DNA from 3 places in the Arthrobacter sp. SRS-W-1-2016 genome. Region 1 is predicted to be linked to each of the others. Evidence: riboswitches for the same ligand, from Rfam matches in the RefSeq annotation. Region 1 holds a riboswitch; each other region holds the start of a gene.

Evidence for each region. Region 1 has a riboswitch for S-adenosylmethionine ahead of BMF89_RS18045 (aminotransferase class V-fold PLP-dependent enzyme). Riboswitches for the same ligand answer to the same signal wherever they lie in the genome.
Region 2: linked by a shared signal. The riboswitch ahead of BMF89_RS04100 (homoserine O-acetyltransferase) and the one ahead of BMF89_RS18045 (aminotransferase class V-fold PLP-dependent enzyme) in region 1 are both predicted to bind S-adenosylmethionine.
Region 3: linked by a shared signal. The riboswitch ahead of BMF89_RS12250 (DUF1737 domain-containing protein) and the one ahead of BMF89_RS18045 (aminotransferase class V-fold PLP-dependent enzyme) in region 1 are both predicted to bind S-adenosylmethionine.

The regions. Positions count from the first base shown of each region.
Region 1 covers NZ_MTPV01000067.1:179,928-184,131, forward strand. The annotation lists gene BMF89_RS18035 (metal-dependent transcriptional regulator) at 1-180, opposite strand, end outside; gene BMF89_RS18040 (class I SAM-dependent methyltransferase) at 210-986, opposite strand; gene BMF89_RS18045 (aminotransferase class V-fold PLP-dependent enzyme) at 1,037-2,461, opposite strand; SAM riboswitch class IV at 2,497-2,609, opposite strand; gene hisN (histidinol-phosphatase) at 2,769-3,581, opposite strand; gene rsgA (ribosome small subunit-dependent GTPase A) at 3,641-4,204, opposite strand, start outside.
Region 2 covers NZ_MTPV01000015.1:49,832-54,035, forward strand. The annotation lists gene BMF89_RS04090 (SGNH/GDSL hydrolase family protein) at 1-279, shown strand, start outside; gene BMF89_RS04095 (hypothetical protein) at 344-736, shown strand; gene BMF89_RS04100 (homoserine O-acetyltransferase) at 755-1,876, opposite strand; SAM riboswitch class IV at 1,890-2,005, opposite strand; gene BMF89_RS04105 (bifunctional o-acetylhomoserine/o-acetylserine sulfhydrylase) at 2,167-3,483, opposite strand; gene BMF89_RS04110 (VOC family protein) at 3,730-4,204, shown strand, end outside.
Region 3 covers NZ_MTPV01000049.1:61,055-65,258, forward strand. The annotation lists gene BMF89_RS12235 (glutamate--cysteine ligase) at 1-177, shown strand, start outside; gene BMF89_RS12240 (O-succinylhomoserine sulfhydrylase) at 190-1,398, opposite strand; gene BMF89_RS12245 (rhodanese-like domain-containing protein) at 1,399-1,809, opposite strand; gene BMF89_RS12250 (DUF1737 domain-containing protein) at 1,806-2,063, opposite strand; SAM riboswitch class IV at 2,074-2,186, opposite strand; gene BMF89_RS12255 (hypothetical protein) at 2,300-2,659, opposite strand; gene BMF89_RS12260 (Lrp/AsnC family transcriptional regulator) at 2,715-3,146, shown strand; gene BMF89_RS12265 (ornithine cyclodeaminase) at 3,307-4,204, shown strand, end outside.

The DNA of each region.
Region 1 (4,204 bases):
CTGGTGGTCCACCAGGCCTTGGTCCTTGAGCTTGCGGACCATCTCCGAGACGGAGGAATTGGCGACGCCGAGCCGCTGCGCGAGCTGTGAGGACGTGATGGGTTTGTCCTGCCACTCCGTAAAGGAGTAGATGACCTTGACGTAGTCCTCGATGGAGGAGGAGGGCGCACTGGTCTTCACGGTTCCAAGCCTATCGTGAACCGGCGGAATCAGGCTTTGCGCGCCCGCCAGCTCTGCGTGAGATAGGGCAGGGGGATGACCTCGTCCTCGGCATGGTCCAGATGTTCGAAGAGATACCACCGGAGATTGCCCATGACCTTCGCACGGGTGGCATCGTTCGCCCTGAGATAATAGCTGCGCGACTTCACGAGTTCGAGGATGTCTGCCGGAGCCAAGGGATCCTCCCAGCGCGTGACGTGGGTTTCGAGGCCGGTGAACTCGGGGCCCACCACTGGCCGGAAGCCCGGTTTGTGGACATCGCCGGCATGCATGATGCGGGACAGGCGATGGACCCAGGGCACGGAAGTGTCCAATTGGTTCCAGATCAAGCCGATGACGCCGTGGGGTCGAAGGATCCGGGCGATCTCAGTGCTCGCGGCGAGCGGATCGCACCAGTGCCAGGCTTGGGCAACGCTGACGACGTCGAATGCTGAGTCCGCCAGCCCGGTTGCCTCTGCCGTGCCCTCCAGGGCGATCACCTGTGGATACGCTTTGCGCAGTTGGGTGAGCATGTCCGTGGAGGGGTCCACTGCCGACACCGCCAGCCCCCGCTCGACGAGCAGCGAGGTGAACTTTCCGGTGCCGGCGCCGATGTCTGCCGCGTCCCGAGCCCCCTCCGGCAGCAGCCAGTCAGCTGAATCCGCCGGGTAGCCCGGCCGGACCCGCTCATAGTGTTCTCCGCCGTCCTGGAAACTCCGACCGAGTTCGAGTCGGCGTTCCTCATAAAGCTTGGGGCCGGCTGAGGTGCCTTTGGGTCGCGGGGCCACGCGGGGACTCCTTCGTAGGACAGGAAAAATACCCTACGAATCTATCGCAATCAGTCGGTGCTGCAGGGTGCGGCGCCTGCGGTCCCGGGAGTATTGGGAGCCCACTCCGGGTAGCTGCGGTGATCGTTCGCGGGCACCCAACGGCCGGCATCCACCACGTAGTCCCAGCCGAGGCCGTTGCTTTTGAGGGCCTGGATGCCCGCGATGAGCCGGGTGGCGTCTTCCAAACGCGACCCCACGCCGAAGCTGGCTCGCAGCGATCCGGAGGGAAGGCCAAGGCGCTTGAGCAGGGGGTGGGCGCAAAAGCGTCCGTCCCGCAGGCCGATGCCGTGCTCGGCCGCGAGATAGGCCGCGACGAGTCCGGCGTCGTAGCCCTGGAGCGAGAAGTTCACGACGCCGATCGTGTCCTGGGGATCCGTGTCGCTGAAGATCTGGTGCACGGTCACGCCGTCGATTTGCTTGAGGCCCTCGACCAGGTGCGAGCGGATGGCGGCCTCGTGGGCGTGCCATTCTTCGTGGTCGAGGCTGGCAATGACCTGTGTGGCCCGGGCCAGGGTGGCCGCGCCGAGCACGTTCGGAGAGCCCCCTTCGTGCCTTGCCGGCCCCGTGGCCCAGCTGACGGAATCAAGGCGTGCCTCGCGGACGGCGCCGCCTCCTGCCAGGTGCGGTGTGCCGGCGTCGAGCCAGTCGGGGCGGCCCACCAGGACGCCGGCACCGAACGGTGCATAGAGCTTGTGCCCCGAGAAGACCAGGTAGTCCACCTCCGCGGCGGCGATATCGATCCGGCGATGAGGGGCGAGTTGCGCCGCGTCCACCACGATCCGCGCCCCGAATTCGTGGGCCAAGGCTGCGAGGTCGTTGATGGGCAGGATCTCGCCGGTCACGTTCGACGCGCCGGTGACTGCCAGGAGGCTGACGCCACCCTGGGAGAGTGCCGTGCGGACAGCGGCAACAGTCTCGGACAATGTTCCGGCGGCAACGATGCTGCGATGGGGGACACCTTGCCATGGGAGCAGATTGGCGTGGTGCTCGATGTCCAGGTACAGGACTTCGCCGGTATGCCTTCCGTTCTCAACCGGCAAGCAACCCGCCAGCAGATTGAGGGAATCGGTGGTGTTGCGCGTGAAAATGACGGAATCGTCCGGCCTGCCGCCAACGAAGTCACGAACGATGTTGCGGGCGTTCTCGTAAACCGAGGTGCTGATTTGCGAGGCATAGCCGGCGCCGCGGTGGACGCTCGCATAGTACGGCAGGATTTCGTTGAGGTATGCGGAGACCACGGTCAGTGCAGGTGCGGAAGCGCCGTAGTCGAGGTTTGCGTAGCGGATCTGGCCGCCCTGGATCAAGGGTGCCTGCAGCTCCGCTCCGGTGACGGCAGCCAAAGGGCGCGATGCCGGAGTCCGGGAATCACCGTGCCGCTGCGCAGAATCATGGTGCTGCGAAAGAGCCGTGGAAGAAATTGTGGCTGTGCTCATGGGACCTCACTCAAGAGGGACCCCTGCGTGCAGGGGGTCCGCGCTTGCCGCATCCGTTCCGGACCGGCCCGGTCGTCACCCGGGGCACCCCGCCGCGATGGAGGGTTGCCGGCCAGCAAACCGGGGTTTCGCGCTGGCACTCGTGACCTGTAAAGAGAGTAGGACACCGGCAAGGCCGGTTCCAATGTGACCGCGATTGTTAAGCGGATTGTTACACCGCCCGAAAAATGTGCCTTCCGCCGAAGAAAAAGCAGCGGACGCCCCGGAAAGGGGGCGTCCGCCGTCGTTTGTTCAGTGAATGGGCGGATTAGAGGAGGTCGTCGAGTTCGGGGTTGAGCCTCTTGAGGACCTCGGAGTGCAGGATCGAGTTAGTGGCGACGGCGTTTCCGCCGAAGGGGCCGTCCGCGCCATCCAGGGACGTGAAGCGTCCGCCGGCCTCGGTCACGATCGGCACCAAGGCGGCCATGTCGTAGACCTGGAGTTCCGGTTCGGCGGCGATGTCCACGGCGCCCTCGGCCACGAGGCAGTAGGACCAGAAGTCCCCGTACGCACGGCTGCGCCAGACATCGTTCTCGAGGCCCAGGAAGTTGTCCAGCTTCCCGTGCTGCTTCCACTCGGAAAGCTCGGAGTAGGAGAGCGAGGCGTCTTCGAGCCGGGACACGTTGGAAACTTTCAACCGGGTGGCCGCGGCCAGCGACCGGCCCATGTAGGCGCCCGAGCCCTTGGCCGCCCACCACCGCTTGCCGAGCGCCGGAGCGCTCACGAGCCCCACCACTACCTCGCCCTCGTCCACGAGGGCGATCAGCGTTGCCCAGACGGGTACGCCACGCACGAAGTTCTTGGTCCCGTCGATGGGATCGATGATCCAACGCCTCGAGCCGTGGCCCGTGCTGCCGAATTCCTCCCCGAGGACGGCGTCACGGGGGCGGGAACGGGAGAGCTGCCCGCGGATTGCTTCCTCGGCGGCTTTGTCGGCATCGGTGACGGGGCTCAGATCGGGTTTGGTCTCCACCTGCAGGTCCAGGGCCTTGAACCGTTCCATTGTCAGGGAATCGACGGAGTCGGCCAGGACGTGTGCCAGCCGCAGGTCGTCGTTGTAGCTCGAATCGGGTTGGGTCATGCTTCCAAACTACCGTCTCTTCGCCGGTGAGCCGGGGAGGTAGGACGGCAGCGGCGCAGTTAGTTGACCGTACCCAGTTCCTTGGTTTCCTGTGCTTCCATGCGTGGGTCCGCGCCGAGGAGCCGGCGCAACGATGCCAAGCGGGCCGGGCCCGACTCTCCGGCGTGGCCATCGGCTACCCACGAATCCAGGCCGCATCGAACAGCGTTGGCATCGTGCTTGCAGCCCCGCTCGCACATTTCGGTCCCGGGTTCGAGATCCGGGAAGGCATGCAGGATGCGGTCCGGGTTCACGTGGGCGAGGCCGAAGGAACGGATGCCGGGCGTATCGATGATCCAGCTTCCGCCGGGGGCGTCGCTGAGCTTCAGGGCAAGGGCAGACGACGAGGTGTGCCGTCCGCGCCCCGTCACCGCGTTGACCCCGCCGGTGGCGCGCTCGGCACCGGTCAGGGCATTCACCATGGTGGATTTCCCGACGCCGGAATGGCCCAGGAGCACGGTGACCTTGCCGTCGAGGTAGTCCCGCAGCTGGCCGACGGCGTCACTGTCGAGGCGTGCGGACAGACCGTCGTCCGAACGGGCGTCGATGCCGGAGGCGCCTGCGTCGGCCGTCCGGCTGATGAT
Region 2 (4,204 bases), on a different contig from region 1:
CGCCTCCATTTCTCGCCGCTCGGCCATCACACCATCGCCGCGATGGTCCTCGACTCACTGAATGTGCCGCACAACCTTGAGCCGCTCCACCCCAAGCCGCTCCCCCAGCGCAGTTGGCGCCAAGCCCGGTCTGGCGACCTGGTCTGGGCCCGCGAATACTTTGTCCCGTGGGTCGTCCGCCGGATCAGGCACCGCTCCTCCGGTGACGGGATCCTGCCGAAACGCCCGACGCCGGGACCCGTCTTCGGCCCTGCCGACACCTTCCTGCCCGGGAGCTGAACGAACCGCGAGGTTAGTCACAGGGAGCAGGGCTAAGCTGGTGAAAGACAGGGAGGCTTCCGCCGTGAACAATTTGATCTTCTGGATCATCGTCTGCTCTTGGCTGATTCCCATGGGGATCCGCATGTACAACCGATCGCGCCAGCGCAGGTTCCAGGACTTCCCGCCGCAGAATTACCCCGGGCAGCCCTATCCTCCGCAGCACAACCCCGTCGGATACCCGGAGCAGCCCCCGGTGGTCATCCCGGCTGAGCCGCAACCCCCGATGGCGACGCCCGCGCGGCAGGCCGTTCCGCCGTCGTCGGCTACTCCGCAAGCGAGCGGCGCTCCCCAGCCGAACAGCGCGCCCCAAGGCTACCGGGCACGGAAACTGGCCGAGCTGGACCAGGAGTACAGCGACGGGAAAATCGCCATGGAGGACTACATGAAGCTCCGCCAGGAGATCATGAACGGCTGATTCAGCCGAAAAGGCGCGCTAGCCGAAGAATGCCTCGCGCAGTTGGGGGCCGAGCTGGCCGATCTCGGTGAGGAAACCGTCGTGCCCGATCGGCGCCTCGATGACGTGAACCGGGACCTCTCCGGGCAAGGCCTTGGCAAGCTCGCGGGATTGCTCCGGGAAATAGAGCCGGTCCGAGTCCACCGAGGCCACGAAGAACGTCGCCGTGGCCACGGACAACGCATCCTCCAACGAGCCCCGGCCGCGCGTGATGTCGTGGCTCATGAGCGCTTCGGTAATGGCGATGTAGCTATTGGCGTCGAAGCGCTGGACCAGCTTGCTCCCCTGGTGGTCCAGGTAGCTCTCTACCTGGTAGCGGCCCCGGTCCCCCAACGCGGCAGCCTGGAGGGGTGCCTCGCCGCCCTGGGCGTTCCGGCCGAAGCGGAAGTCCAGCTCGTCCGCCGAGCGATAGGTGATGTGGGCAATCCGCCGGGCAAGGGCCAGACCCGCTTCGGGGGCGGTCTGGCCGTAGTAGTCTCCGCCGTTGAAGTCGGCGTCCTGCCGGATGGCGAGCGTCTGGGCCTGTGCGAACGCGATCTGCTCGGCAGTGCTGTACGCCCCGATGGAGATCACGGCGCATCGCTTGACGCGGTCCGGATAGCCGACGGCCCATTCCAGTGCACGGGCACCGCCCATGGACCCGCCCACGACGGTGTGCCAGCTGTGGATCCCCAAGGCGTCGGCCAGCCTGGCCTCGGCCACCGTGCTGTCCCGCAGGGTCACGAGCGGGAAGCGGGAGCCCCACGGCTTGCCGTCAGGAGCGCTCGACGACGGCCCCGTGCTGCCGTAGCAGCCCCCCACAATGTTGACGGAGACCACGAAGTAGCGGTCCGTGTCGATCGTGGCGCCGGGACCCACAAGCTGCTCCCACCAGCCGTCTTCGTCGCTCTCGCCACGGGCCACATGGGTGCTGCCGGTCAATGCATGTTCCACGAGGACAGCGTTGGTAGCGTCTGCGTTGAGCCGCCCCCACGTCTCGTACGCAAGGACGACGTCCGGGAGGTAACCTCCGGCCTCCAGCTCGAGTCCGCCCACGGAAACATACTTGAGGGTTCCGTCCTGGGTACCGGAAAGGGGTATGGCTGTTGCAGCAATTGTCATTCGTTGACACCTCACATCGCGCTTGCCCGCCGCCAACACAGCGAAGGGCCAGGTCTTCACCCGGGGCACCCCACCGCGAATGGAGGGTTGCCGGCCAGCAAGCCGGGGCTGTCACTGGCACTCATGACCTATAGGAAGAGTCTAGGAAAACCGGACCCCTTCTGACGAAGATTATGACATCTTTGTGACACTTGGCCGCGTTTTGTTCATGAAGGGGTGGTTGCGAAGGCTGGCCGGCGAAGATTCATCTTGCGTCGCCGGCCAGCCTCGTACGCCCCTCCGGGCCCGTGCTAGGCGCTCTTGGCTGCCCGGAATCCCGACTCGAGGTCCGCGAGGATGTCGTCGATGTGCTCGATTCCGACGGACAGCCGCACCAGGCCAGGGGTCACTCCCGCAACGGCCTGCTGTTCCGGCGTCAGCTGGCTGTGCGTCGTCGACGCCGGGTGGATGACCAAGGAGCGGACGTCGCCGATGTTGGCCACGTGCGAATGCAGTTCCAGGGCGTCCACGAAGCGCTTGCCGGCCTCGACCCCGCCGTTGATGGTGAAGGACACCACGGCGCCGGTGCCCCTGGGGCCGTACTTCCGGCCCCGTTCGAACCACGGGCTGGAAGGCAGCCCCGCGTACGCGACCGATTCGACGTCGTCGCGCCCTTCGAGCCATTGCGCCACCTTGGTGGCGTTGTCCACGTGGCGTTCCACCCGCAGGCTGAGGGTTTCGATTCCCTGGGAGATCAGGAAAGCGTTGAACGGGGAAACTGCCGATCCGAGGTCGCGCAGGAGCTGGACCCGGGCTTTGAGGATGTAGGAGAGGTTCGCGCCGAGGGCCCCGTCCTTGCCGAGGTCGCGGGCATAGACCAGGCCGTTGTAGCTGGGGTCCGGGGTGTTGAAGCCGGGGAACCGCTCAGGGTCCTTGCCGAAATCGAAGTTGCCGGAGTCCACGATGACACCGGCAATGGCGGAGCCGTGCCCTCCCAGGTACTTGGTGGCCGAATGCACCACGATGTCCGCGCCCCACTCGATGGGCCGGATCAGGTAGGGCGTGGCGAGGGTGTTGTCCACGACGAGCGGGACTCCCGCCTCGTGCGCGGTGCGGGAGACCCCTTCGATGTCCAAGACGTCCTGGCGGGGGTTGGAGACGACTTCGGCGAAGAACAGCTTGGTGTTTGGCTGCACCGCGTCCCGCCAGTGGTCCAGGTTGTCCGGGTCCTCGACGAAGGTCACAGAGATGCCGAATTTCTTCAGCGTGTGGGCCAGCAGGTTGTAGGTGCCGCCGTAGAGGCTCGGGCTGGCGACCACGTGGTCACCGGCCTCGGCCACGTTGAGGATGGCGAAGGTTTCCGCGGCCTGGCCGGAGCTCAGCAGGAGGGCCGCCAAGCCACCCTCCAGGCTCGCTATGCGCTGCTCCACCGCATCCTGCGTGGGGTTGCCGATCCGGGTGTAGATGGGCGCCAGTTCGGCCAGTGCAAAGCGGTTGGCCGCGCTTTCCGCGCTGGGAAAGACGAACGAGGTGGTCTGGTAGATGGGGAGGGCACGGGCGCCGGTGGCGGCGTCCGGCTCCTGGCCGGCGTGGATTTGGCGCGTTTCGAATGACCATCCTTGGGACATGCGGACTCCTGGTTGTCTGGGCTCTTGCCGTGCGTCAGCCTGCCGGGCTGAAGGGTTCAGCATGCCGGCGATCGGTTGCCGCCAGTCTAGGGACGGCATTGCAGGCTCCGGAAGCTTTGTGACGAACGCGGAAGTTTTCTGTCCCGGTGCGTCCTGAAGTGACCCTGAGCGGCCTTTTCGATACATCCCACCTTGGTTAGGCTTGACTTAGCTGAGAGCTCCATCACAAAGTGCCAAGATGAAGCCATGCGCATGGATCACGTCTCTTACGCTTGTGAACGAGATGGCCTGTTGGCCACCACCGAGCGGATTTCCGCAGCATTGGGAGTGGACGCAGTCCGGGGCGGAGTGCATCCGCGCTTTGGTACCCGGAACATGATCATTCCCCTTGCTGACCACAAATACCTGGAAGTTGTCGAGGTCCTGGACCACCCGGCCTCCGACAAGGCACCTTTTGGACAAGCTGTCCGTGCACGCTCCGCCGCAGGAGGTGGGTGGATGGGCTGGTGCGTCGCTGTGGACGACCTGAGCCCGTTCGAGCAGCGGCTCGGACGCGCCGCCGTCCCGGGCAACCGCAAGTTCCCGGATGGCCGGGAACTCGTCTGGTCGCAGATCGGCATCCTGGGACTCATCGCCGATCCCCAGGTTCCCTACCTGCTCCGCTGGGAGGGTGACCCCGCACTTCACCCGTCCCTCGTGTACCCAAGCGATGTCAAGATGT
Region 3 (4,204 bases), on a different contig from region 1:
GGTGTTGCCGAGCGCTGGAGCGGCATCAACGGGGGCGCGCCCGACGCCGCCGGGCTGGCCGCCGTCGTCGAGCACGCTGTTCAGATCACGATGCGCTCAGAGCGGGACGAGAGCGACACCAAGCCGCAACCCGTCCTCACCTGGGTGCGCCAAGACTGGCGCGAAGCGCCGGGCTAACCCGCTGCCAGGCTAGACCTGCTTGAGGGCCCGCTCGAGGTCCCCGATGAGGTCGTCCACATCCTCCAACCCCACCGAAAGCCGCACGACGCCGTCGCTCAGGCCAATGGCTGCGCGGCCTTCCGGACCCATGGCGCGATGCGTGGTGGTGGCGGGGTGCGTGATGAGGGACTTGGAGTCGCCCAGGTTGTTCGAGATGTCGATGACGGCGAGCCCGTCCAGCAGCGCGAAGGCGGCCTCCTTCGCTGATCGCCCCGCGGAGGGGAGCAGCTCGAAAGTGAGCACGGTTCCGCCGGCCTTCATTTGCTTCGCGGCGAGCTCGTGCTGCGGGTGGGACTTCAGAAGCGGGTACTTGACCCAGCTGATGGCCGGTTGTGCCTCAAGCCATTCGGCGATCCGCAACGCAGATGCCGAGGAGTGGTTGACGCGCAGGGCCATCGTCTCCAGGCCTTTGGTCAGGACCCAGGCGTTGAACGCGGAAAGGGACGGCCCGGTGTGCCGCATGAGTTGCTTGACCGGCCCGTCGATGAACTCCTTGGTGCCCAGGATCGCGCCGCCCAGGACCCGTCCTTGGCCGTCGATGTGCTTGGTGCCGGAATAGACAATCACGTCTGCGCCGAGATCGCCGCAGCGCTGCAGCAAAGGGGTGGCGAAGACGTTGTCGACGACGACCGTGGCGCCCGCCGCATGGGCAAGCTCGCTCACCGCGGCAATGTCCACGATTTCCTGCATGGGGTTCGACGGCGACTCGAAGAACACCGCCGTTGTCGGCTCGGACAACGCAGCACGCCATTGGTCGAGGTCAGGCCCGTCGACGAAGACGGTCTCGACCCCCCAGCGCGGCAGGATCTCGTTGAGGATCACGAAGCAGGAACCGAAGAGCGAGCGGGCGGCAACCACGCGGTCACCGGCCGCCAGCAACGCACCGAGGGCGGTGAAGACAGCGGACATGCCCGACGCCGTCGCGAAGCACGCTTCGGTGCCCTCAAGCAGGCGGAGTCGCTCCTGGAAGGTGGCGACCGAAGGGTTGCCGTAACGGGAGTAGACGAAGCGTTCGTCCTCGCCCGTGAAGGCGCGCTCGGCAGCCGCGGCGGACTCGTAGACGAAACCGGAGTTCAGGAAGACGGCTTCGGACGTTTCCTGGAAGTTGGTACGGTCAAGACCGCCGCGGACTGCCTGGGTATCAGGGCTCCAGCTGGCGGCGTCAGGATTGAAAGTCACTTAGATATTCCCCAGGTTCGTCGGAAGTCCACGGTTTTTCCAGCCATTCACGGTTCGCTCGCCGTAGCGGTCAGGTTCGCCCTCAAAGCCCTCGAGGACGTTGTAGGCGGTGTATCCGGCCTGGGTTGCGGCGATCGCGGCCGCGATGGAGCGCTGGCCGGAGCGGCAGAGGAAGACCAGTTCCGTACCGTCCGCCTCGGGAGCCTGTTGCGTCAGCTGTTCGATGAAACGGGTGTTGGGGATGCCGCCGGCGAGGTTCCACTGGATGAACAAGGGATCGTTTTCGGTGGCTTTGGTGTCCGGGATCCCGATGTGTGCCCACTCGCCTTCGGTGCGGACGTCCACCAAGATGGCGCCCTGCTCGAGCTTGGCCCAGGCGTCGTGCGGGCTGAGGTCGCCTGCGTAGCTCATGCGTGGCCCTCGCCGTCGAACTCTTCATCAAGCTGATCCACCGCATTGGCGACGGCGGCATCCGCGCTCGCGATCGCCGCGGGCAGGACGATGGCTTGTGCCACAATCACGTCCTTGCCGTTGAAAGTCGCGGCCGGGCTGCCGTGCAACACGTATCCCTCCGCAAGGGCGGTGGAGATCCGCTCGCAGAATTCCTTGGTGTCAGGGCCCGTGATGAGACGGTAGGAGAGTTTTTCCTCGGTTGGTTCAGGCATTGGTGCTCCTCAGTCACGCTTGCAGTTCGAAAGTGTCGATACGCCGAGTAGTCACCTGAGGCACCCCGCCGGAGAGAGGGTTGCCGACCAGCAAGTCAGGGCTTCGCGCTGGTGCTCATTACTCAAGAAGAAAATAACACCCACGACGGCGGCCCGCATCACCGGCCGTCGTCATGTTCCGTAACCGGGAGGCGGCCGGTGGGGAGCCGGTGGGTGGGGCCACGCTGGTGCGGACCCTAGGCCTCGGTTTCATTCGGTAACGGTTCCAGGCTTGCCTGGACCCGGGGTGAAACGGCATCAAAGCGCGATGCTACTCCTGTGGGGGAGTGATGAAACGTGGAACCTTGATGCTTCCGGATTTCCAGCAACTCGTGCACGGATATCCCGGTGGCCGTGGCGAGTGCGTGCAGCGAGAGGCTGTTGTGATGAGCCAGGGCAAAAACCACGCCAGACAGCGCTTCGAAACCTTCTGTCTCGTAGATTTCCTTTATCAAGTTGGACATGCCGTTCGCATCATCGATTGATCCCGCTGACGCACCGGTTGCCATGGCCGTCAGCGACCATGCAGCAGAGTCGGGGCTGATGTAGATGCTCATGTCGATACCCTACGGACTCAGGCCCACTTGGGGAATGGGCGATACGTTTGTCTTTATGGCAGCACTCACCGACCTTGACCGCCAGCTCCTCTCCGCCCTCAGGGAGGACGGCAGGGCATCTGTCGCGAGCCTCGCGCGCCAACTGGGCGTCGCCAGGGCCACTGTGAACAGCCGGCTCGAGCGCCTGGTTTCCTCCGGAACCATCGTTGGTTTCACCGCGAGGGTGCGTGACGAAGTCGATCCACTTGCGATCCGGGCTATTGCGCTCATTGCCGTGGAAGGAAGGTCGGCCGACAGGGTCATTCGCCAGCTGAGGGGGCTCCCCGAGATTTGGGCACTGCACACCACGAATGGCGGCTGGGACCTCGTGGCTGAGCTGCGCACGGAGAGCCTCAGCGACTTTGACCAAGTGCTGGGCAGGATCCGCGGGATCGAGGGGATCGTCAATAGCGAGACAAGCCTGCTGCTCAGCTCGGTCCTGCGGTAGCCGCTTGCTTGGCGGCGACAAACCTCATGAGCATTATGTTCGAAACGACTCGTCATTTTGTGCATGTTTTCAATGAAAAGTACATACTTTGGCAATTGCGGATGCATATCGCCGCTCCGTAGCCTCGTAGCAACAATGCTTATGAGGGAAAGGAGCGCACATGACGCGCTTTGTCGATGTCCGCAATATGGTCCGCTGGACGGCCGGGCGAGGCCCGGAAACCATCATTTCGGAGATGATTCAGTACTTGGAAGACGACTTCCGGCGATGGGAATCTTTTGACAAGACCCCGCGGGTGGCGAGTCACACCCCGTTTGGCGTCATCGAGCTGATGCCCACCAGTGACCAGGAAACATACGGCTTCAAGTACGTCAATGGACACCCCTCGAATCCAGCGCGCGGCTTCCAGACTGTGACAGCCTTCGGTGTCCTGTCCGATGTCCATAACGGCTACCCGACGTTCCTCGCGGAGATGACAGTGCTGACAGCGCTGCGGACGGCGGCCACGTCCGGCATGGTCGCTAAGAAACTTGCGCGCCCCGATGCACGGGTCATGGCGATGATCGGAACCGGAACCCAGTCGGAGTTCCAAGCGCTGGCCTTCCGGGCAGCCTTGGGCATCAACACTGTCAGGATCTGGGACACTGATCCGGCTGCGATGGAGAAGTTCGCCAGGAACATGGCTCCCCTCGGCTTCGACATCACCATCGCGGGCTCGGCGGCCCACGCAGTGGAAGACGCCGACGTCATCACCACGTGCACCGCGGACAAGGCCAACGCCACCATCCTGACTGCAGACCAGGTTTCTCCGGGCGTTCACATCAACGCGATCGGCGGCGATTGCCCAGGAAAGACCGAACTCGACGCTGCCATCCTGGACCTCGGCGACGTCTTTGTGGAATACGATCCCCAGACGCGGATTGAAGGCGAGATCCAGCAAATGTCCGCCGATTTTCCCGTCACCGAGTTCTGGCAAGTCCTTGGCGGTCATGCGCCGGGCCGGACCTCCAGGCACCAGATCACGGTATTCGATTCCGTGGGCTTCGCGATCGAGGACT